One region of the Enterococcus mundtii genome, then DNA from elsewhere that is predicted to be linked to it. Evidence: riboswitches for the same ligand, from Rfam matches in the RefSeq annotation. Region 1 holds a riboswitch; each other region holds the start of a gene.
The links. Region 1 has a riboswitch for magnesium ahead of EM4838_RS04800 (FtsW/RodA/SpoVE family cell cycle protein). Riboswitches for the same ligand answer to the same signal wherever they lie in the genome.
Positions count from the first base shown of each region.

Region 1 (8,275 bases):
ATCGCAGCTCCAATATTTTCAAACACTTGAAATAACAAACCAAATACGAAGACAATCGCAAAATATACATTCCCTTTATTATTTGTTTCGATTGCACTATAAATGATTTGGTAAAAAAGATAAAAATATAAAAAGAGCACAGAAACACTTCCTAAAAAGCCAAATGTTTCAGCAATCACCGTAAATACCATATCCGATTCGCGAACAGGAACGTAAATTGGATTGATTGCTTCAGATCTTCCACTAAACCCACCTACCCCGATGGAAAGCAAACTTTGTGATTGTTGATACCCAATCGATTGGCTATAAGCAAATGGATCAACCCATGCGCGTACTCGATCTAACTGATAAGTCTTAAAATTCAGACGATATAAAATCTGGTGTCCGTATTCAGTAAAAACTAAAGCAATCAAAATGGCCCCGAGAATAACTAGAATCGCAGTCATTGTCGTCATGATCTTCCAATGGACCCCAGCGATCATGAATAATGCCCCCAAGCATATGACAAAAACCAAACTTGTTCCAAAATCTTTTTGCATGTACATCAATAAAAAGGTCGGCACGCTAACGAGTAGAATCTTACCCACATAAAGTAAATCCGATTTGACAGTCCGTTGCTTTACATTTTGTTCATAGATCAATGTCAGATAAACGATGACTAAAATAAAGGTCAATTTTACTAGTTCAGATGGTTGGAAAGAAAAACCACCGATCCTAAGCCAACGTTTTGTTCCTGTGATTTGAAACATCGCAGGATCATAAAAACGATGTAGTAATGCCATCACTACTAGAGAAAACCCATAAAAATAAGGGGAGTATTTCAAAAAAACAACTGTTTTCACACGTTGGGTGACTAACAACAGCCCTAAGGACATCAGACAAAAGACGATTTGTTTGAAAACGACACCTCTGACTGGGATTTGGTCATATACCGCTGCCCCATATTGCACAGCGACACTTAATAGATAAAATAGAAAAATCGGTAAAAACAATGCGTAGTTGAATTCGTTAAATTTAAATTTCATTTTGCTTACCTCGTGAGGACAGTTTCAGGCAAACGCCCAAAAGCATGGATAAAATCAAATAGCTTGATCCTCCATAACTAATAAAAGGAAGCGGAATACCTGTCATTGGGATCATGCCACTGATACTTGCAATATTGATGCTTGTCTGTAGCAATAACAGCATCCCTGTTCCCAAATAAATCAACCCGATTTGTTGGTTTGGCTCATTCGCACTCAAGACAAATAAGCGCAAAATAATCGAAAACAACATTGCTAGAATCAGCAATCCTACGATCAGCCCTAACTCTTCTAAAATAATCGAAAAAATAAAATCAGTCTCAGCTACTGGTAAATAGCCCTTTTTGGTAATACTATTTCCCAGACCTAATCCAAAAAGCCCACCGTTGTACATTGCATAATAAGATTGGCTCATCTGAAATCCTTTTCCATAAGGATCTAAAAAAGGATTAAAGGCAATACTCAAGCGATCATAAGTATGGGCAAAAATACTTGGTAATAGATCATTTTGCCCTAGTAAATAAATGATGCCTCCAAGGAGCAAAAGGAGACTGAACAGTCCTGCAAAAAACAATAAAATATAGCGAACTGGTAATTGAACAGTCGTGATCATGATTGCAGCTAAGATGATCAACAAGATCGCACCAGCTACTTTTGGTTGGAATAAAATCAGCAGAGAACATAAAGCGATGATAAAAAAGGGCTTTTTTAATTCATTCAATGATTGCTTGGGTTTTCTAAAATAATAAGCTAAATAAAAAATCATCCCGACATTGACAATTTCAGCAGGTTGAAATTGAAAACCTGCAATGGAGATCCATCGTTGCGCGCCACTGATATTGACACCAATCCCAGGTACCTTAGTCAAGATCAGCCCCACAATACCGATCCCCATCATTATTTTTACAATTCGATGGTTGAGTATGAATGCAGGTTTCACTCGGTAAATGAAAAAAATCATTGCCCAACTAAGCACTACAAATACCATTTGTCGAACTAAAAGTTGATTCGTACTTTGATCGAATGACATCAAACGAAACGTACTCGCACTATAGATCATCAATAATCCTATTACACTGATTAACAGATATGGTACGAGCAAATACAAATCTATTTTTCTTATGTCTTTTACACCCATCCTATATTTCTCCTTTGTGTTACAGCGGAGATACGTCACTTACCCATCTTGAATAAAAAAAGCCAAACGAAAAAAACGATTGGCTTTTCAGTCTCATCGTGTGAGTTTTGACACTAAACAACGTAAAGATTTCTCTTAGCTATCTTATGAAGAGCCTTAATCCGACAATTCCTGTTTTACACATTGGCGTCTTTCGACGTTTCTGCGCAATAGCCTATGTTTGTTTAGGAGTCTCGCCTAACAAGTTATTCTATTTGAGGAAAAGTATACCTGTTAGATTATTTATTCACAAGAGAACCTCAAATAAGCTTAAAAAACTTTAGCTTTTTTTAATGTTATATAAATTATTTTTAAAATTTAATAATATACGTTCTATAATTTTTAGTTCAGAGTATGTAAAAAAACGTAACAGAAAACCTTTAATCTACAAGGTCTGTTACGTTTTATTTAATATTATACAACTTCACAAAAAAATGAAAATAGCCAAAAAGACGTGATAACCATTTATGAAAAAAATAAATTTTAGATTATAGGTCCTTCATACTTAGCATAGGTATTTTTTTATGTGTTTCGAGAGAAACGTTATAATAATGAAAATTATTTGTCACCTTTCCTCAGCTACTACGACTATTTCGCAAATTATTCCTAGTTTTTGCTCTCCTGGATAGCTGCTAAGGCAGCTAGTGCGCTTTGTTGGTTGATCGTTCCTGATTCCCTAAGCTTTGCGGCAACTCTCTCGATTTCGTCCCCTTTGGCACCAACTGTGATTGCCAATGCTCTCGCTTGTAAGGACATATGTCCTTTTTGAATACCGTCACTAACAAGTGCACGCAGTGCCGCAAGGTTTTGTGCTAAACCAACAGCTGCAATCACTTGTGCCAATTCTTGTGCAGAATCAATTGCTAACATATCTAAAGAAGCTTTCGCTTTCGGTAAGACGCGGGAAGCGCCCCCTACTGTCGCAACAGCTAAAGGAACCGTCAATTTCCCTACCAAATGATTTTCCTTGATTTGCCAGTCAGTCAACCCTTGGTAACTACCATTTCGAGCAGCATAGGCATGAATAGCCGCTGCGGCTGCTCGTGTATCATTTCCTGTAGCTAAGATGACCGCTTCGATACCATTCATGATTCCTTTGTTGTGGGTCGTTGCCCGATAAGGATCCAACTTTGCGTATTCACTCGCTTGACGAATCTTTTCAGCAATCAGCTGACCCGTTTCTTTGTCCTTTGCCAATCGCTCAAAAGGAATCATACAAGTCGCGATCGCTAAAGATTCCGTCGCCAGATTACTTAAGATACTGAACAAGATTTCTTCTTCAGGGAACCATTCTTTGATACGAACCGCAACTCCCTCCAAAATCGAGTTGATGATATTCGCACCCATCGCATCTTTGACATCCACTAAAAAATCAAGTGAAAGATAGGCATGCTCGCTCCCCATAAATTCTCGAGTAGAAATTTCTCGAACGCCTCCACCACGCTTGACGATCGAAGGATAACTTTCGTTTGCACAAGTGACCAATTCTGGTTTTCTTGCTTCAATGACTTCTTTGATTTTTCGATAATCACAACGACCGGTCAAGACGATTTGCCCACGCATCAATCGTTGTGGTATCTGAACGCTGATATCGCCACATATTTTTGCGCCATTGCTCGCTGCAGCAATTACTGAAGGTTCTTCCGTTGCCATAGGAATCCATTTTTTTTGACCGTTCACTTGAAAATTCAATGCGACACCTAATGGGATCTCTACTTGGCTGATTTGATTTTCAATCAAATGGTTGGCGATATCTTCTGTTAAAACAGATTCTTTAAAACCTGTTGCTTCTGCTTGAGAAACCACTTTTTCTTGAACTAATCGCTGTCTACGTTGTTCTGGCGTTAGTTCATAAAACTTTTTTTTTTCGTTATCACCAGTTCCTTGCAAATTTGCTTCCAAAAGAACAGCTAATCCGAGGCCGCCACCAATACATAATGAAGCTACGCCGTATCGTTGGTGCTGCCTTCTTAACGCATAGCCTAAAGTAGTCAAGATACGAGCGCCACTAGCACCAATCGGATGGCCTAACGCAATCGCACCACCATAAATATTGACTTTCTCTGATGGGAGATTCAATTCACGATTCACAACGATCGATGACGCAGCAAACGCTTCGTTGATTTCAAATAAATCGATGTCATCCAAGGAAAGCCCAGTTTTCTCCATCAATGTATGAATTGCTTTGATTGGAGCTACCCCCATGATACTTGGATCGATCCCAACTTCAGAGACTCCTTTGATCGTAGCTAAATACGGTAAGTCATGAGCAATCGCATAGTCTTTAGACGCTAAGATCAGTACAGAGGCACCATCGTTCAAAGGTGAAGCATTTCCAGCAGTAACTGTGCCGTCCTCCGCAAAAACCGTCCGTAAGGTGCTTAATTTTTCTAATGTACTATTTCCTCGCACGGCTTCATCTGTTGCAAAAACTTCTTCATTACGTGAAATTGGAATGATTTCTTCCTTGAAGATCCCTGACTCGCTGGCTTTTGCTGCTTTTTCTTGTGAAGCCAATGCATATTGATCTTGCTCTGCCCTCGTCACAGCAAATTGTTTTGCCACATTTTCTGCTGTCAGTCCCATATGAGTGTTGGAAAATGCATCGGTTAATCCATCATTGACCATACTTGAGATTTCTTCGATTTTCTCGTTTTCTGGATCGCTCACTTGGATCATCGGCGCTCTAGTCATACTTTCCACACCACCGGCTATGATCAGATCCGCTTCGCCTAGTTGGATTTGTTGACGCGCAAGGATCACTGATTTCATCCCAGATCCACAGACTTCATTGATTGTCATTGCCGGAACACTAACGGGGATTCCGCTATTGATCGCAATCTGCCGTGCAACATTTTGCCCATTCCCTGCTTGAAGCACATTTCCAAAAATGACTTGATTGATTGCTTCTTTGTTTATCCCTGTTCGTTCAAGGATTTCTGTTGTAATGAATGTTCCCAACTCAACAGCAGAATAACTGCTTAAGCTACCACGATACTTTCCAATCGGTGTTCGTGCAGCATCTATAATAACGACTTCCTTCAAGTTAAGCCACCCGTTGCCAAAGTCTATAAATTTACTCATCCACGTATTATAAAAAACGCGACGGATTTATAGATGTTACAATCTTTTGCGCAAACGGATTCCCTCCTTATTTCTCTTGTATTTGCGAAAAACATCACGCTGTAACCGACGAGACATTCTTCAAAACGTTTGTCTATATCAAATGGATAGAACAATCTGAATGGTTTCGTAAAAATTAAAATACACTTCTTATTAAATTGTATAAAAGATGGACAGTTGATTATTTTCTAACTGTCAAGTATCTCCTACAAAAATATACCATTCTTTACCGGAAATACAAATATAACATACACCTTTTAAAAAAAGCGCTATATTTTTTTACAAATCCTTAAAAATTAGCTTTTTTGTATTTCTTTTAGCGATTTTGTGATACTTTAATAAAGTAAGTTTTTTATCATGAGTAAAGAGGTGTTGAAATGAAAATAGGGATTGATCGTCTTTCCTTTTTTATTCCTAATTTATTTTTAGATATGACTGAATTAGCAAACAGACGTGGAGATGATCCTGCCAAATACCATATCGGGATCGGTCAAGATCAGATGGCTGTCAATCAAGTTTATGAAGACATCGTCACGCTAGGGGCAAATGCAGCGAGTAAAATCGTCACAGAAGAAGATCGTGAGAAAATCGATATGGTCATTGTAGGTACCGAATCAGGCATCGACCAATCAAAGGCAAGTGCTGTGATCATCCATCATTTGTTAAAAGTTCAACCTTTTGCTCGTTCATTCGAAGTAAAAGAAGCTTGTTACGGGGGAACAGCAGCTTTGCATATGGCAAAAGAATATGTCAAAAATCATCCAGATCGTAAAGTCTTAGTGATTGCGAGCGATATCGCCCGCTATGGTTTAGCAAGTGGTGGTGAAGTGACGCAAGGTGTAGGTGCGGTCGCTATGATGATCACACAAAACCCTCGGATTCTGTCTCTTGAAGACCACAGTGTCTTTTTAACAGAAGATATTTATGATTTTTGGCGTCCAAGCTATAGCCAATATCCTGTAGTAGATGGACCATTGTCCAACTCTACCTATATTGAGTCTTTCCAAAAAGTCTGGAATAGATATAAAGAAACAACAGGTCGAACACTTGCAGATTATGACGCACTTACCTTCCATATCCCTTACACAAAAATGGGAAAAAAAGCGTTGCAAAGTGTGATCGAAGAAACAGATGAAGCAACGCAAGAACGTTTGATGGCACGTTATGAAGAAGGCATCACCTATAGTCGACGAATTGGAAATCTATACACTGGTTCACTTTATTTAGGGTTGATTTCTCTGTTAGAAAACTCTCAAGCATTGAAATCGGGTGACCGTATCGGATTATTCAGCTATGGTTCTGGTGCTGTGAGTGAGTTTTTCACTGGGTATTTAGAAGAAGACTATCAAAATTTCTTGTTCAAAGAAGAGAATCAAGCGATGTTAGATAACCGTGAAGCATTGACGGTTGATCAATATGAAGAAATCTTCAATGAAACATTACCTGGACATGGTGAAACAGCTGAATATCATTCAGATCTACCTTATTCGATCTATAAAGTTGAAAATGATATTCGTTTTTACAAAGAAAAATAATCAATGCAAAAAACTGACCTCGATCGTTGACTAATAAATAGTCAATAATCGATAGGTCAGTTTATTTGTACTCCGAATTGTCTCACTGTTTTTAAATAATTCTTGGAGAGCTGACTGGAAACGTGGATCATCTTGCATTTCTTCATAGTAAGCCTGCAAAAATGAAGCCGTGACTTCTTCCTGTGAATCATAAGTGAATTCCTGTCTCTTATAAGGAAGATGTTCCTTTGACAAATACTTCTCAAATTGGTCCATTATAACCGGCGATGTGTGAGGATCAGATACCTCGATTCCTAAACGCCTTTCAAGAGGTACGAAGACATTATCTTCTGAGGCGACTACTCTTAGAATCAAACATGCTTTCGTCGCTTTGCTACGCAATTTTTCCAGTTGTTCACAAGTAACCAAGGCAGGATTTGCCGCTGAAAAAACAAGGTCATAAGTCTTCTCTTCATGTAAAAAATTAGTAAAATCTTGCAAAATGAATTTGCAGTTAATTAGCCCCAGTACTTGTGCTTCATGTTCAGCATACACAAGCATTTCTTCTGAAAAATCAATCAACTCGTATTGTTCTATTTCTTTTGCTAACGGCAGATAACGCCCTGCGCCACCGGCAACATCTGCGAATGATCCAGCTGGTAATAAATCCTCGCTTCTTAGATAAGCAACGACATCCTCTACGATCGTCGTACTGGATTCTTTTTGTGATTCGTAATAGTCTTTCGCAAAGGTATTCCATTCTTCTTTGTCCATTTGGATAATTTTCCTTTCGTTTTCACTTTTCGGAATAAATTTTTTATGAGAGAAACGATGAGCTTTATTTCTTAGTATAAATCAAAATCCACGAAAATCGAAGAAACGATTCTCGTGGATTTCTTTTTGATTCGAAAGGCTTAAAACTATCACATTTTATTGTTATTCGTAAGTGATAGATGAACTATTTTGTCTTTAATGATTATTTGTTTCCTTGTACACGTACCAAAATCATTTTAGTGATTTCCATCAATACAACCGTTACAAGCGCGATTCCAATACAAGTGAAGACTTCAGTCAACCCAAACGCTGCTGGGATCGAGAAGACTTCTTTTAGTCCTGGGATCATCGCAATACAGTAAAGCGCACTACATACAGCAACTGCTAATAGGACACTGCGGTTTGAGAAGAAACCAGCTTGGATCGCTGTTTGGGTATTTGAACGAGCTGGGAATGTTTGCAATGTACGACACCAAATCAACGTTGTGAAGGACATCGCCACGCCAAATTCAGCTGAATGTTGCATTCCTAACCATTGAGCAAAAATAACCGCAATACCGATCAATACGCCACGATATGTTACAGAGATCAATGTTTTGTCCGTAAAGATACCTGAATTTGGATCTCTTGGTGGACGTTTCATTGTCGCTGGCTCTGCTTTTTCA
Region 1 is NZ_CP018061.1:958,160-966,434, reverse strand. It holds gene EM4838_RS04805 (FtsW/RodA/SpoVE family cell cycle protein) at 1-1,025, opposite strand, end outside; gene EM4838_RS04800 (FtsW/RodA/SpoVE family cell cycle protein) at 1,015-2,160, opposite strand; M-box (ykoK) riboswitch at 2,245-2,412, opposite strand; gene EM4838_RS04795 (hydroxymethylglutaryl-CoA reductase, degradative) at 2,806-5,244, opposite strand; gene EM4838_RS04790 (hydroxymethylglutaryl-CoA synthase) at 5,700-6,857, shown strand; gene EM4838_RS04785 (class I SAM-dependent methyltransferase) at 6,888-7,610, opposite strand; gene EM4838_RS04780 (cation-translocating P-type ATPase) at 7,813-8,275, opposite strand, start outside.

Region 2 (8,275 bases), 190 kb from region 1:
AACAATCCTTTTGTCTGATCTGTCAAAGGTAAGATATTCACCACAATCGTTGCTTTCGGCAAGATTTCTTTTAATTTATCTAATGGATAAGTCTCTTTGAAGCCCTCTACTGGATGTCCAGATGTGTTGATACCGATACATTCCAAACCAAATACAGCTGCATGTTGTGCCAATTTTTTTCCAATATGTCCAGTTCCAATAATTAGTAATTTTTGATCTGCCAATGCTTGATAATGGATCTCTGATCCTAGCCAATCTTTATGGAACTGCGCTCGTTGGGCTTGAAACAATCCACGTGAATAGCCTAAAATAATGCCCATCACATGCTCACTGATCGATTCTACATGGATACCACTTGCATTGGAAAGTAAGATATCTTTTTCGGCGAATTCGTTTAATGGAAGATTATCTACCCCGGCAGAAATCGATTGGACCCACTTTAAGCGATCAGAAGCGAATATACCTTCTTGATAATCACCGTTCCAACCGATACTGATCGCTATTTCAGAAAGTTCGTCGGATGCTACTTCCGTTTGAAATGAATATTCTGGTGCTATTTCTTTGATCTTTTCGATAAATTCTTCACGAAACGAACGTACTGAATAAATTATTTTTTTTGTCATCACACCCATCCTCTCTACTTATTAGTCTAGCTTAAACCCTCAAAAGAATGAAGTATGATGCACTTCATACCTTGAACGACTTTTTTCTATAATGAACCTAGTAAAAATGAATCAGCGTTTGACTGTCTAAAAAAAAGCCTAACAATCCGAAAGTAAGTAAATCTTACTTTTCGTTCGTCAGGCTTATTTTCCTAAAGATAAAAGACTATCTCTCACCTTATACATCTGCTGTTTCTTGGAAATGATACGTTGGTTCCTCTAATTGTGGATCATAATCAACAACCAGATCATAGCCTTTGAAGAACCAATCATCGGCTTCATCAATAAAGAATAATAGACCATCGATCGTTTCTTGTTTCATCGGACGTTCTGGTAACTCCACAGACATACCGATTGAAAATCCCTCATGTACTTCTGTTTTGCCATATACTTTCCCAAAAAAACGGATACCATAATTTTCAGGTAAATCTACCTCTGCTTGAAACCATTCTTTTGCTTTGTCCGTTATTGTTAATTGCATGTGATGAGCCCCTTTTTATTGATTCATTTTATCATCAAGTATATCTACATCTTCTGTTTCTCCGATAACAAGTAAATTATCATTTTCACGTACATACTCGTCAGCGGCTGGTGACACCACGACAGAACGATCGAAACGCCGGATGGCTACTACAGTCAAATCAAATCGCTGTCTGAAATTTAGTTCTGCTAACGTTTTATTAAAGAACTTAGGGTTGGATACCCGAATCTCAGCAAGCGAAAATTTGTCTGACAGCTCTAAATAATCCAAAATATTTTTAGAAACAAGATTATGTGCGATCCGTATCCCCATATCCCTCTCAGGATGGACCACGCGATCTGCACCGATCTTTTCAAGAACACGAGCATGATACTCATTTTGTGCTTTCGCTAAGATATTCGGAACGCCCATTTCTTTGACCATCAGAGTCACTAAAATACTTGCTTGGATGTCTTCTCCAATTGCTACGATCACATGATCAAAATTTCTGATTCCTAAAGACCGTAGAGTCATTTCATCTTGTGCATTCGCAACCACTGCATGTGTTGCGATATTCATATATTCATTCACGCGATCTTCACTGCTATCAATGGCTAAAACTTCTTGACCAGCTTCGACTAACGTACGACAGATACTGCCACCAAAACGTCCAAGTCCTACGATTGCAAAATTCTGTTTCACTTTTCTCCTCCTTTTTCCATTCCATTTCAAGTATAGCAAAGCCACTCTAAAAACAAAAGCAACCCTGCTTTTCTTTACGGAAAACCCTAATTTTTATGGAGGATCAAAAGAAGGGCTACTCTGGTAGATCATAGAATATTCCTTGATGTTTCTACTAAAAAGGTATGCCTATAATATACTAATTATTCCTACAATAGGTAGCCTAAGAATACGTTAACTGAAATAAAGTAAATAAATAACCCAGCAATATCTTTGATCGAGGTAATGATCGGTGCAGATCCAGCAGCTTGATCAATATTCAATTTCAATAAGATAAAAGGAATCAAAAAACCCAAGGCTGCAGCTAAGGTCATTGCAAAGACCAAGGAGATTCCCACAGCTACACCCAACAATGGTATCCCTTGCCACACAGAAGCGACTATTCCAGATACGATACCTACAACAATCCCTAAACTTAGACCAATACCTGTTTCTTTCAAAAAGTGCTTGATAAACGTGTTGAGATCAATGTGCCCTAAAGATAATCCGCGAACAAAAACCGTCGATGATTGCGTCCCTACATTCCCACCCATATCCATGATCAAAGGAATAAAAATAGCAACAGCGGCCACTGATTCTAACGTTTGTTCAAACTCATCGATCACTAGACCAGCTAACATCCCTGCAACTAATGTGATCGCTAAGAAAGGCAAGCGGACTTTCCAGATTTGCCAAAGACTGCCGTTAATCAGTACTGTACTACGATCAGCTTCTACAGAGGCGACGTCTGCTAAACCAGCAGCATTGAACATATCCTCGGTCGTTTCTTGCTCTAAGACATCGATGGCGTCATCCACTGTCACAATACCTACTAGTCGTGTTTCTTTATCCACGACAGGAATAGCGATCAAATCTAACTCTTGTAACAATCGTGCAGTTTCTTCCTGATCTGTATCTGTGGTTACATAAGCGACGTGCTTGATCATGATTTCTTCAATCCGTTGATCACTTTCTGCAATGACTAGATCCTTTAATGATAGTACTCCTTCAATTTTTTTCGCCATATCTGTCACATACAAAATATAGATTGTTTCCATTTCTTTCGCTAATTTTCTGATTTTATGCAGTGCTTCTTCAACAGTCATTTCTTTTTTAATTGAAATAAATTCAGTCGTCATGATCCGCCCAGCCGTCTCATGTTCATAGCCCATCAATCGATTCGTTGTTGCTCGCTCTTCTTCAGAAAGCTCTGCCAATAGTTTTTTAGTTACACTTGCTGGTAGTTCGTAAAACAACCTTACCCGATCATCTGGAGCCATCTCATTCACAAATTCAATCACTCCATCATCCGTAAACGAACGAAGCAAATCTTGTTGGATAGACGGTTCAAATGTTTCAAAGATTTCGAGGGCTTTGTCTTTTGATAATAATCGAAAGACCAGCACTTGTTTATCTAAAGGTAGCGTAACAAATAGTTGGATCAATTCCACTTTCTCGATCGTTGCTAAATAGTTCTTCAATTCTTCAAGCTTTTTTTGCTCAAGATAATTAAGAATCTTCAATTGTGTTTCTAGGTTATTTGTATCATTTAATGTTCTCATCTCGTATTCTCCTTTGTTACATCGTTTTTTCGATATAAACTTGTTGGATGGATTCGTTAGAAAAACAGGAAGTACATAAAAAAGACGGCCTCCAAAAGAAGCCGTCTCATAAGATCCCATCAAAATGGTACCAGTGTTTACCTGAACGAACTTCTCGTCTGAGCTTTAGCACTAAAAGACGTAATTCTGGAAATATGATCCAGATAGCTACGTTAAGCACGCCTTAAGCCGACGTTGCCTGTTATACCCTGTGGCGTCTCTCGACGTTTGAGGGCAGTAGCCTATGTTCTTTTAGGAGCCTCACCTAACAAGTTTTTATAATTAAACCCTACAGGTAAAATTGGTTTTTGTCAATAAGAGGATTAATATTTGATAAAAATAATCTGTAATATAGTTAATCGTATCCCAATATAGTTGTACATTCATTATTTTGCTTCTTTTTACTTTACCAACCCATGTTTGAACGCGTATATGGCAGCTTGGGTACGATCTTCTACTTCTAATTTCGCTAAAATATTGGAAACATGTGTTTTGACTGTTTTCAAAGTAATAAACAACTCGTCAGCGATTTCTTGATTGCTCTTTCCTTCAGAGATCAACATAAGAATCTCATTTTCACGATTCGTCAAATCATCGTGCAAGATTGGCTCATTACGTCGACTCATTTTTTCCATCATTTTAGAGGTTACTTCAGGTTCAAGCACGCGTTCACCTCTTTGAGTCGCACGAATCGCATCGGCGATTTCATGGGCTGTCGATGTTTTAAGTAAGTAGCCTGTTGCGCCAGCTTCAATAGCTGGATATACTTTCTCGTCATCAATAAAACTCGTAACAATAATGATTTTTGCTTCTGGCCAATCTTTGAGGATTGCTTTTGTAGATTCGATCCCGTCCATTTCTTCCATGACTAAATCCATTAGAATCACGTCCGGACGAAGTTCCATGGCTTTTTCGTAGCCTTGTCGCCCATCTTCTGCTTCTCCGATCACTTCGATATCTTCTTGGATCGACAAATAGGAAGAAACCCCTAAACGTACCATTTCATGATCATCGACTAGTAATACTTTTATCATTTTTCCGCCTCCTTTATTAAAGGAACTTTGATTTCCACACTTGTCCCTTGTCCTTTGAAACTAATGATTTTTACTGTTCCACCAATACCTGCTACACGTTCTCTGATATTGTTTAGTCCGTAGCTACCGGTTTTTGTTTCATTCATATTGAAGCCAGTACCGTCATCGATCACTCGTAATAAAAGATTATTATCGATTTTATGCAGATACACTTCTAATTCATTTGCTTTTGCATGACGCAACGTATTTGAAAGTAGTTCTTGAACGATCCGAAAGAGATGATCTTCAATCGAATCAGACAAAGTGATATCTTCAATATCCCATTTCAATGCAATTTGTATCTTGTTTTTTAATTCTTTTAATAATTGCTCAATCCCTTGTTTCAAACTTTTCTCTTCAAGGTTGACTGGTCGCAAATGTAGTAGCAACGCACGCATTTCAGATTGTGAAGCATTGATGATATCTGCTACCATTCTTAGTTGTTTACGAAACATTTCAGGCGTATCACTTTTTTCGGCTTGTTCTGTCAAAGCAGACATCATCATCATCGCTGCAAATAATTGCTGGGAAACTGAATCATGTAGCTCACGCGCTAAACGATGTCTTTCTAATTCTAAGATTTCCTCTTTTGTTTGTCCATCAACATATTGAGGTCGACTCGTCAATATTTGAAGTTCACTTGATACTTCGATCATTTTTTCTTTGATTTTAGTGATTTCTTTTTCAATTTCTTTGACATATATATCGTCAGATGCACTTGGTAAGGAATCATTTAAAACTTTTGCTTCATAGTTACCGGAAGAAATTGCCCGTAACTGTTCTTCGATTTTCCCATAACGTGCTTTTTGTAAAAGAGAGACAATCAAAAAAACAATCAAACCGACACCTGAAGAAATCGCTAATAAGTGAAAGATCAATGGTACGTATAAAATTCTGGCACTTAATAAAGTACGCCAAAAATGAGTTTGATTACTTGCGTAAAAATAAGTAAAAAATGAAAATAAAATGACGATAAATGAGGCGATCGAAGCATAAATAGCTAGCATCGGTCGAGAAAGTTTCTCAATCATGCTCGAATCACCTCAATATCCCCAAGTAATGTGTTCGTAATGATTTTTAAACGACGTGGATTTTCATCGTAATCGTTACTATAGATTTTAATCGACTCGTTCTTCAATGCAAATTGTTCTTCTTCAAATTGTACATTTCCTACTAACGTTGCATGTTCGAGACTGATTGCAATCCCTAATGGAACTAAAATGCGTGTCCGACCGATTCCTTTTCTGACGATAACGATATTATCGTCTTTAGGTAACAAGGTGTTCCCTAAATCGATGATCGTATCTCCTGAAAGTAGAGCGATATTGATATCATCCCATTCATACACATCATTACCAATTCGCTGATTACCGAATAATTGTTGTTTTTTTCGTTCATTATTGTGGGACTTCACTTGCTCTGTTTGAACCATAATGATTTGTTTTTTTCGCCAAAAAGCATTTTTTGTTAGATCGATCCCAGAAATCTCTACACCTTTAAGACCAATGAACAAGACAGCAAAGACTGCCATTACCCACAGCGCAGGACTATTGATCAAACTGAAAAAAATAACTAGTCCACCTAGTACAAATTGAAAATTTTGAAACCCCGATCTCGGTGATTTTCGCAATGCAAGATAGATATTAAAAATACCAAATAAAACTAATAGTAATAATTCAACATTATTTACGATTTGCCAAACTGCAAAGATCAATAGTAAGGCTTCTACTACTATAAAAAAGCGCCAAGAGCTATTCATCGCTATTCTCCTTTCCTTTTCATTCTCTTTTTTATCATACCTATTTTTGTTTTGAGATGCTATAGGACTTTAGATGTAACTATCGCTTTCTACAGTAAAAGGCCTGGGACTTTGTGTCATGGTCCCAGACCTTTTTGTATAGACAAACCAATAATTGATTATCTGTGTCTACATTTCAACTTATGCTTGCGCGACCTTGACGATTTTTACTTGCATATCGCCACCAGGTGTTGAAATCGTTACTTCATCATTTTTATATTTGCCGATCAAAGCTTGTGCGATCGGGGAATCATTTGAGATCTTTCCTGAGAAAGGATCTGCCTCAGCACTTCCCACGATCGTATACTCTTCTTCTTCACCATCTGGTAACTCAATGAACGTCACTGTTTTACCAATAGATACTTCATCCGAATCAACGCCATCATTGTCAATGATCTGTGCAAAACGGATCATATTCTCGATTGTCGTGATACGTCCTTCTACGAAAGCTTGTTCATCTTTAGCTGCTTCATATTCTGAGTTCTCAGATAAATCACCAAAGCCACGGGCGATCTTGATTCGTTCAATGATTTCTCCCCGTTTAACTGTTTTTAATTCTTCTAATTCTTGCTCTAATTTCGCTTTTCCTTCAAGCGTCATAGGATATACTTTTTCTACCATGTATAACTCTTCTCCTTTTTCTATGGAATACCGCAAAAGGTAATCTTTTACGGACTACAGTCCAAAAAAGATTACCATGCTTTTTCTAAAATGTAAATGTTTTTCTAAAAATAAATAAAGTTACAGATAACGCTCAATTTTAATTATTTACGTATTTTTGTACTAATTCCATATGCTCTTCATATGTTTTTGCAAAATAAACCTCACCTGTAGAGATATCTGCGACGAAATAATAATAATCATTCTCTGCAGGTTCAATCACAGCTTGAATAGCTGCTTCACTTGGGCTGTTGAATGGTCCTGGCCCATATCCCTTATTTGTATACAGATTATATGGTGAATCGACTGCCGTATCTTCATAAGAGACAAATTCTTTGTGTTCGCCTAACGCATATAAAATAGAAATATCTGATTGTAATGGCATCCCTATGTCAATCCGATTAAAGAAAACTCTAGCAATATTTTTACGGTCTGATTCAGATACGCCTTCTTTTTCGATCAATGAAGCAAGTGTCATGATTTCTTGAACCGTATGATTTTGCTGCTTGATCGTAGAGAAGTATGGTTGTAACACGGTATTCGTTTTATTGACCATCTGAATGATCAAATCTTTGAGTGACATATCTTTATAGTAATCATAAGTCGCTGGGAATAAGTAACCTTCTAAGCGATACTTGGTGTTTTCTGCCTTAGCTGCACTTTCTAATAAATCAGGATATTTTTGAGTTAACTCAGTGAAAAAGGCTTCATTTTTTAGTAGATCTAAAAATTCTTGCTTGTCTTTTCCAGTGATTTTAGCTACTCGTTCTGCAATCTGCTCTGCATCATATCCCTCTGGTATCGTGATCTTCCCATCTGCCACTTCTGTAGGTTCTGAGGTTCCACCTTCTTGGAGCTGTTTACCGATTTCATCTAACGTCATGTTAGGGGCTAATTGGTAGAAGCCAGCCTGAAAGCCAGTCATATTTTTAAATTTTGTATAATAATTAAATACGATACCGCTCTTGATGATATGGTCTTGTTCTAAAATCTCTCCGATTTGCTTATTTGAAGAGCCACTAGGGATTTCGATCGAAACCAATTGTTCATTCTCTGGGTCTAAAGGTTTTAAGCCACTATCGATATAGCGATAGACCGTAAAACCAAATACACATCCAATAATTAGCAACGTAAGCGCAATCACTAAAATAATTTTTCCTACGATTTTATCTTCTTTTTTACGTAGGTCTTTTCGCTTACTGACTACATCTGTCGAATCAGTTGCATTCTTTTGTCGTCGTCTCTTCTCATCTGGATGTTGTTTGTTTTCTGACAAAACAACTCCTCCTTACTATCAACTT
Region 2 is NZ_CP018061.1:771,240-779,514, reverse strand. It holds gene EM4838_RS03770 (phosphoglycerate dehydrogenase) at 1-623, opposite strand, end outside; gene EM4838_RS03765 (HesB/YadR/YfhF family protein) at 841-1,143, opposite strand; gene EM4838_RS03760 (potassium channel family protein) at 1,159-1,824, opposite strand; gene mgtE (magnesium transporter) at 2,013-3,404, opposite strand; M-box (ykoK) riboswitch at 3,548-3,723, opposite strand; gene EM4838_RS03750 (response regulator transcription factor) at 3,845-4,477, opposite strand; gene liaS (two-component system sensor histidine kinase LiaS) at 4,474-5,547, opposite strand; gene liaF (cell wall-active antibiotics response protein LiaF) at 5,544-6,275, opposite strand; gene greA (transcription elongation factor GreA) at 6,456-6,935, opposite strand; gene mltG (endolytic transglycosylase MltG) at 7,075-8,250, opposite strand.
Region 2: linked by a shared signal. The riboswitch ahead of mgtE (magnesium transporter) and the one ahead of EM4838_RS04800 (FtsW/RodA/SpoVE family cell cycle protein) in region 1 are both predicted to bind magnesium.

Region 3 (8,275 bases), 1.2 Mb from region 1:
ACGTCGGTGTAAAGTGTTCCTTGTGCTAAGAAAGACACACCTTCTTCGCCGGCAAGCTTTGTTGCTTCGTCGTCAAACAAGTAGACGAACTCGTTACCGATGATTTTACGTTTTTGTTCAGGATCAGAGACACCTGCAAGTTTATTTAAGAAACGTTCTCTTGCATCTACTTTGATGATGTTCAAGCCGAATTTTCCGCCTAAGCTTTCCATGACTTGATCCGCTTCGCCTTTACGCAATAGACCATGGTCAACGAAAATCGATGTTAATTGATCACCGATCGCTTTTTGTAAAAGGACACCAACGACGCTTGAATCCACTCCGCCAGATAAACCAAGTAAGACTTTTTTATCGCCAACTTGTTCACGGATTTTTTCGATCTGCATGTCGATGAAATTGTTCATTGTCCAATTGCCTTCACAGTGACAGATGTCAAAAGCAAAATGACGTAATAATTCGATTCCGTATTCTGAATGACGGACTTCTGCGTGGAATTGGATACCGTAGAAGTTACGTTCTTTGTCTTGGATCGATGCAATTGGGCAATCGCTACTTGTAGCAACAGTTTCAAAACCTTCTGGTACTTTGGTTACTAGATCCCCATGGCTCATCCAAACGGTTTGTTGTTTTGGTGTTTGGCTGAATAGTGCCGCATCATCGGCTGTTACTTCAAGCAATGCTTTGCCGTATTCACGGTTTTTCGCAGGCTCAACAGAACCGCCAAGTTTGTACGTGATCAATTGCATACCATAACAAATACCCAACACTGGAATTCCTAAATTGAAGATTTCAGGATCAATGCCAAAAGCATTCTCATCATAGACACTGTTTGGTCCTCCAGAAAGGATGATCCCTTTCGGATTCATGGCTTTCACTTCTTCAGCTGTAATACGGTGGCTCAATAATTCAGAAAAAACACCTAAATCACGGATGCGTCGTGTAATCAATTGATTATATTGACTACCGTAATCTAGTACGATGATTTTTTCAACGTTTGTCATATCGGCAACGTTCGTCACATTTATTACCCCTATCCCTTTAAAATTTATCTCAAAATAGTTGAACTATTTTAAAATGCTAATATTTTCGCATGAAAATCGAATCGATAATATGATTTTCAGTTTTATGGAGAATTATATCGGCTCTTCCACGAGTAGGCAAGATATATTCGTTTAAATTCTTCAAATTCACATTTTTCCATACATCTCTTGCCATTTTAAACGCATCTTCACGATTACCAATGGCAAATTGGTAGTAATAGTTTTGTGGATGTTGAAAAGCTGTATCAAGTAACGCGCCAAAGCGATCCAAATACCATTTTTCGATCAATTCAGAATCTGCATCAACGTACACAGAGAAATCAAAAAAGTCACTGACGTAAATTTGTTGATTAGCTGGTAGTTGAAGCGTGTTGATTCCTTCGACGATCAAAATGTCCGGTTGTTGGATCAGTTCATATTCATCGGGAATAATATCATAGACATCGTGAGAGTAGACTGGAACTTTGGTTGTTTCTTGACCGGATTTCACTTGATTAAGAAAATCGATCAACCTTTCCATGTCATAACTTTCCGGAAATCCTTTCCGGTCCATGATACCACGTTCTTTTAAGACTTTATTCGGATATAAAAAACCATCTGTGGTGATTAGCTGGACATTTCTTCGTTTGAATGTCCGAGACAAAATCATTTGCAATAAGCGCGCGGTGGTGCTTTTACCGACTGCGACACTTCCGGCAATCCCGATAATAAACGGTGGGACTTGAGTGTATTTATGAAGGAATAACCCTTTGCTCAGAGAGAGGGATTCAAACTCTTTCATATGCAGAAAAATCAAGTGCGCAAGTGGTACATAAATGTCGCGAACATCTTGCATGGAAATACGGTCATTCAAACTTTTTATACTATCTAGTTCATCTTGTGTCAATGGAGCTTGACCATTTCGGTAAAATTCGCGCCACTCTTCTCTTGCCACACGGTAATAATTCATTGGATCATTCATACATAGCCTCCTGGATTCTCCCATCAATGGACCTATTTTAACATAAATGCGTGTCAAACCCTACCACTTAGGCGAGAAACTAAATGGTTTTTTCTCATATCAAAGGATGGAAGAATAGGCGTTCTTTCTTTTTTGATAACTGAAAAGAGGCGAAGAGAATAGAGGATTGTATAAGAAAAAAGTAACAGTTTAACTCAAAGTTAGCTGAAATAGTAGGAATAGAAGTAACATTCTGGGAAATAAAACGACACCCACCAAAAATTGAAGAACAAATTCAGTGGATGCCGCCTTACTTTTCGAAGATAAATCTCTCTGGGATCTCTTATCGGTGTTCATTTACGACATTGAAATACTTGTTTTATTTTGATTTCAGTATTTATCGTTTTGGCAAGTAATAGGTGCCAGTATCAGCAGAGCCCATCATTTGTGTAGTGTGACATGTTTGATTGAAAATCGCTTGGATTTCTTTTTCAACCTCTGGATAGAAGTAAAAGTTTTCTGATTCACTGTTTTTATAAAGATAAAAATGAATGGTTGGAAATGTTGGCAGCGAGACAAAACAAACAGGTTCAATAGCTAAAAGTTCTTGCGCAAAGGTATTGGCTAATAGCATTCCTTTTCCTTCTGTAATCATTTTCGTTGCTCCTAAACTATCTGGACAGACGATATATTTTGGTTCATTGGTCAGCTGTTTGACTACTTTTTTTGTAATCACTTGATGTTCGACATGGTCGAGTAAAAAGATAAAAGGTAACTCTTCTAGTACTTCCGCGGATAATATCCCATCTGGTTTTACAAAATAGCTACTGATTGCAACTTTAAGTTCCAAAGTGGCTAACCTTGTTTGAATGAATTTGGGGTGATCTAAGGTAGCAGAAGTAATGGCAAAGTCGATTTCTTTCTGACTTAGTTTATTTAGCAGATCCAATGAAGGAATATAACGGTAGTCGATCGTAAAGTTTTGATGCCGGCTTTGATATTTGTTTGCTTCAAAGATAAACGAAGCATCGCTTGTGCCGACACGCAAAGAAGGATAGTCTACTGATTCATTTAATGAGATATTCAATTTCTTCGCTTCCGCCAAAATCAATTCTACGGAAGGAAGGATTGCTTTTCCATGGGTACTCAATATGATCTTTTTCCCGTGACGCTCAAACAGATCTGTCCCGATTTCTTGTTCTAAACTTTTTAACGAACTACTTAACGAAGAAATACTAACATGGAGCTCTTTTGAAGCTTGTGAGAGACTATTGAAACGGGCAATCATATAGAAATATTCTAATTTTTCGATCGACATACAGCTATGCCTCCTTTATCATTCTATTCTCCTCTTAAATTTCTCATGAGCCTCTTAAAAAAACAATAGTTATGTTGAGGCGCACGTAGAGATTAAACAATCCTTAATAAATTGTGAAATAAATCACTATATAATTGAATAGTAAATGAATCCGTACAATTTATTGTTTGCTGATGGAATTGGATGTGAGTTGGTCATTAATAAATTTTTTTCTGGAAAGACAGTCATTGCTTTGTTGTAGTGGATGAAGCGAATCTCAACCAAGTAAGGAAATCGAAATAGTTGAAATAGCAATAGGGTACCAAGACAGCCATGTTTACCTAAAGCAATGTTCACCGGTTTCTTGGTGGTGCAATTTTTGCTGACAACATAAAAAAGCCTCCTTAATACATAAAGGGCGGCGTACTCAAATAAACATTGGAAAGTGTAATTTGCAATTGTGGTGCGCAATTGTAATCACGTTAATTGAGCTTTGGCTTTCTGAGACGTAAGAAACAAGTTCTAGTTATCTTGGAAAAGCCTTAATTCGACAATCCCTGCTTTACTCGTTACTGTCTCTCGACATTTCCGAGCGATAACCTATGTTCTTCAGAGTAACCTCACCTAATATGATTATTTTTTCATCCACATCATAAAGGTCAGCGGAAGTAAGAGTCAATAATACTCCTTCTTCTAATCGGGTGATCATCTCGCGATTTGTCATCATAAAGGCGGTGATATCAAAGGTTATGCTCGTCCTATTTACCCTGTTCCTACTTTCACGAAACAGATTACGCAAATACCGAAAAGGGTAAATAGAGAAATACTAAGGAATGCGATTTTTCTTTCTGTAGTGCATTAAATCGCTTGATTCTGTAAAAGAAAACCGAAGACATACAGTTTCACTTGCACCTTCTCATGGAACACGTTAGACTATGAACAACTAACAGATAAGAAGGATGGAAACTATGACGAATCATTATTATTCCGAACACCCAGAGACAGCTCATGAGTTTGACGAATGGTCATTTGAGCTAAGAGGGAAAACCTTTCAGTTCGTGACGGACTCCGGCGTGTTTTCACGTGAAACAGTTGATTATGGCTCACGTGTATTGATCGATGCCTTTGAATGGACACAGTTACCAGAAGGCAAAATTTTGGATGTTGGCTGTGGCTATGGTCCAATCGGGCTTTCGCTTGCCTATGCGAGTGAACGTTTCGTGGAAATGGTAGACATCAATGCCAGAGCGGTTGATTTAGCGCAAGGAAATGCGAAGCGAAATCAAATCAAGAATGTAGCGATTCATCAGTCAAACATTTATGAAGAGGTGACAGAAACAGATTACGCTGCAATCGTCAGCAATCCGCCGATTCGAGCAGGCAAAAAAGTCGTACATGAAATCTTGACAGGTGCGTATCCTCGTTTACGTACGGGCGGTACTTTAACGATCGTCATTCAGAAAAAACAAGGGGCACCTAGCGCACAAAAGAAAATGCAAGAAACATTTGGAAACGCAGAAATCGTGATCAAAGATAAAGGCTATTATATTATCCGAAGTGTGAAGGAAGACTAAAAACAACTGAATATAAGCAACGAAACAGTTGAAGAAATGAGTAAGGATTTCTTTAACTGTTTTTGTTTGTACAAGAAGTTGATCAATGGATGTGAAAGGAAAATGATAGTGCCAATAAAGTAATAAATAAGTAATGCAAGATAGAAAAATAACATATTATTTAATGCTTTTACATATCTAAAATAACAGTAAAAAAGCACATCGAGTTTTTTTAAAAGTCTTTAAAATCAGAGCAATTTAAATATACTAGCGTGGGTCGGTCGAGTTGTAGAGTATAGATGTTACTACACCAAATAAACGGATAGTCATCGGTGATAGGTAAATAAAGTAGGATAAGGGGAAGTGAGAGTGAACCACGAAACATAAGACATTGTTATAAAATTTATCTAGTGAATCTCTATATGAGACTCATTTACTTTTGACCAAGCCTCATTTCCTCTATCCATTTTGAAAACCATTTGGTACACTGTTAGGGAATTTACATATATAAAGGGGGAACAAAAGTGAAACTGACAATTCGAGATATTGCTGAGATGGCGGGTGTTTCAGTGACGACTGTGTCACAGATTTTAAATAATAAAGGCAGCCGTTTTAGTGAAAAGACACGAAAAAAAGTGTTGTCGATCGTAAATGAACATCATTACAAGCCAGATTATTTTGCTTCTAATGTGATCAATCGTCACTCAAAAACGATTGGTATGATCGTGCCAGATGTGACGGATTTCTTCTTTTCAAAAGTGATCGAAGGGGTTGAAAGTTATTTAAATCCCTTAGGATATGTCATCATTCTTTGTAACTCCAGACATAGTCAAGACAATGAACTGAAGTATTTAAGGGAGCTTTCTCATCGATCCGTGGATGGTTTATTGTTAGCGACGCCGAATGTATTGCCTCAAGAGTATGCCCTTGATAGTGGTTTTTATAACAACATGCCGATCATCCTAATCGATCGTGGGTTGAATCGTCGGGATAACGGTCGCTTGATCGTGAAGGAATATGAAGGCGCTTATCAAGCTGTCTCGTTATTGATCAAAAATGGTCATACTAAAATTGGTATGCTAAAAGAGACAACTGGCTATTATCAGTTAGAAGAGCGATTCAATGGTTATCGTCATGCCTTAAAAGATCATGGATTAGCGTTCAACGGTAAGTTTGTAGAAGAAGGAGATCTGACTGTTCAAGGAGGGTACGAAGCAAGTAAACGCTTGTTACGGCACAAAGATGTGACGGCGGTGTTTTGTGGCAATGATGCCATGGCAATTGGTTGTTACCAAGCAATCGATGAAATGGGCAAGCGTATTCCAGAGGATATTTCGGTCATCGGCTTTGATGGATTAAAATTGTCTGAGTATATGATCCCTAAGTTGACAACGGTCAAACAACCGAGTTTCGATATCGGTTTTTATGCAGCTCGCTTTTTGATTGATACGATTGAATTTCCACAAAGAAAAGTTCCGAACAAAGTCTTTGAAACAAAATTAATTATTCGTGAGAGCGTAAAAACATTGACAAAGGTCTAGTAGGGCGTTATATTGCTTATGTAAGTGTTTACAAAGCTGGTAAGATACATTGCGGGAAAATAGTAAACCGGTTTACTAAAGTGGTTTACCTTTTTCAAAATTCCTGTATAATACCGAATGAAGAACGAGGAGGATTACGGCATGCGGATGGTCGATTTGATCGAAAAAAAGAGAGATGGACACCAATTATCAAAGGAAGAGATTACGTACATTGTCACGAACTACACAAATGATAACATTCCTGATTACCAAATCAGCGCATTATTGATGGCTATCTTCTATCAGGATATGACCGATGAAGAAATCACTGATCTAACGTTGGCAATCGCTCATTCTGGCGATGTGATCGATTTGAGTTCCTTAGATGGGATCAAAGTCGACAAGCATTCTACCGGAGGGGTAGGGGATACAACTACCTTGATTTTAGCACCTTTAGTAGCAAGTGTAGGCGCAACTGTGGCAAAAATGTCAGGGCGTGGTCTTGGTTACACAGGTGGTACATTAGATAAGTTAGAGGCTATTCCTGGATTTCGGATCGAACTATCAGATGAAGAATTCATCCGCACCGTGAACGAAAGTAAAGTAGCGGTGATCGGCCAATCGGGCAATCTCGCTCCAGCAGATAAAAAATTGTATGCCTTGCGTGATGTGACGGCAACGGTCAACTCGATCCCATTGATTGCTAGTTCGATCATGAGTAAGAAAATCGCCGCAGGAGCGGATGCGATCGTGCTAGATGTGACGACGGGTGACGGTGCCTTCATGAAAAATATCGAAGATGCAAGACGTCTAGCGAAGACCATGACACGGATCGGCAAATTAGCCGGTCGCCAAACAGTAGCAGTGATTTCTGATATGTCTGAACCGTTGGGTGAAGCAATCGGCAACAGCTTAGAAGTCGTTGAAGCCATTGAAACACTTCAAGGGAACGGACCGGAAGATTTAGTTGAAATGTGCTATGCTTTAGGTAGTCAAATGGTCGTTTTAGCCGAAAAAGCGGCATCGATCGAAGAAGCGCGCGAAATGCTAAAAGAAGCCCTCGAATCTGGGCGAGCGCTAGCCAAATTCAAAGAAATGATCCAAAACCAAGGGGGCGACTCGACGATCGTCGATGAACCTGCGCGGTTGTTAACTGCTCGTTATATTTATGAACTGCCAGCGAAGACAACAGGTGTCGTGACAAAAATCGTTGCGAACGAATTAGGAATCGCAGCAATGATGCTTGGTGCAGGACGTAAAACGAAAGAAGATTCGATCGATCATGCTGTTGGTTTGCGATTGAATAAGAAAATCGGTGATAAAGTAGAAACTGGCGAATCGCTATTGACGATCTATAGTAATGAAGAAGACATTTCGCCAGTGATCGACTTGTTATATAAAAATATTGAAATCGGTGATACGGCTGAACAGCCTATCTTGATTCATGACATCATTACAGAGTAAAAGGAGAAGAGACATGGAATTAAATCGAATGATCGACCACACAATTCTAAAAGCAGATGCAACAAAAGCAGATGTGATGCGCATTATTGAGGAAGCAAAAAAACATCATTTCTATTCAGTATGTATCAATCCAACATGGGTTGCCTTGGCGAAAGAGGAATTACAAGGTGAGCCAGTCGCTGTTTGTACCGTTATTGGTTTCCCATTAGGAGCAAATACAGCCGCAACAAAGGCATTTGAAACAACGAATGCGATCGAAAATGGCGCAGATGAAGTGGATATGGTCATCAATATCGGTGCCTTGAAATCTGAACAAGACGATGTCGTGAAAAAAGATATCGAAGCCGTAGTCGAAGCTGCAAAAGATCGTGCGTTAGTTAAAGTAATTATTGAAACAGCCTTGTTAGAACAGGCGGAAATCATCAAAGCTTGCGAATTAGCGAAAGCTGCAGGAGCTGATT
Region 3 is NZ_CP018061.1:3,129,523-3,137,797, forward strand. It holds gene guaA (glutamine-hydrolyzing GMP synthase) at 1-1,019, opposite strand, end outside; gene coaA (type I pantothenate kinase) at 1,078-2,001, opposite strand; gene EM4838_RS14545 (LysR family transcriptional regulator) at 2,378-3,298, opposite strand; M-box (ykoK) riboswitch at 3,749-3,916, opposite strand; gene EM4838_RS14550 (class I SAM-dependent methyltransferase) at 4,246-4,851, shown strand; gene EM4838_RS14555 (LacI family DNA-binding transcriptional regulator) at 5,355-6,371, shown strand; gene EM4838_RS14560 (pyrimidine-nucleoside phosphorylase) at 6,513-7,814, shown strand; gene deoC (deoxyribose-phosphate aldolase) at 7,828-8,275, shown strand, end outside.
Region 3: linked by a shared signal. The riboswitch ahead of EM4838_RS14545 (LysR family transcriptional regulator) and the one ahead of EM4838_RS04800 (FtsW/RodA/SpoVE family cell cycle protein) in region 1 are both predicted to bind magnesium.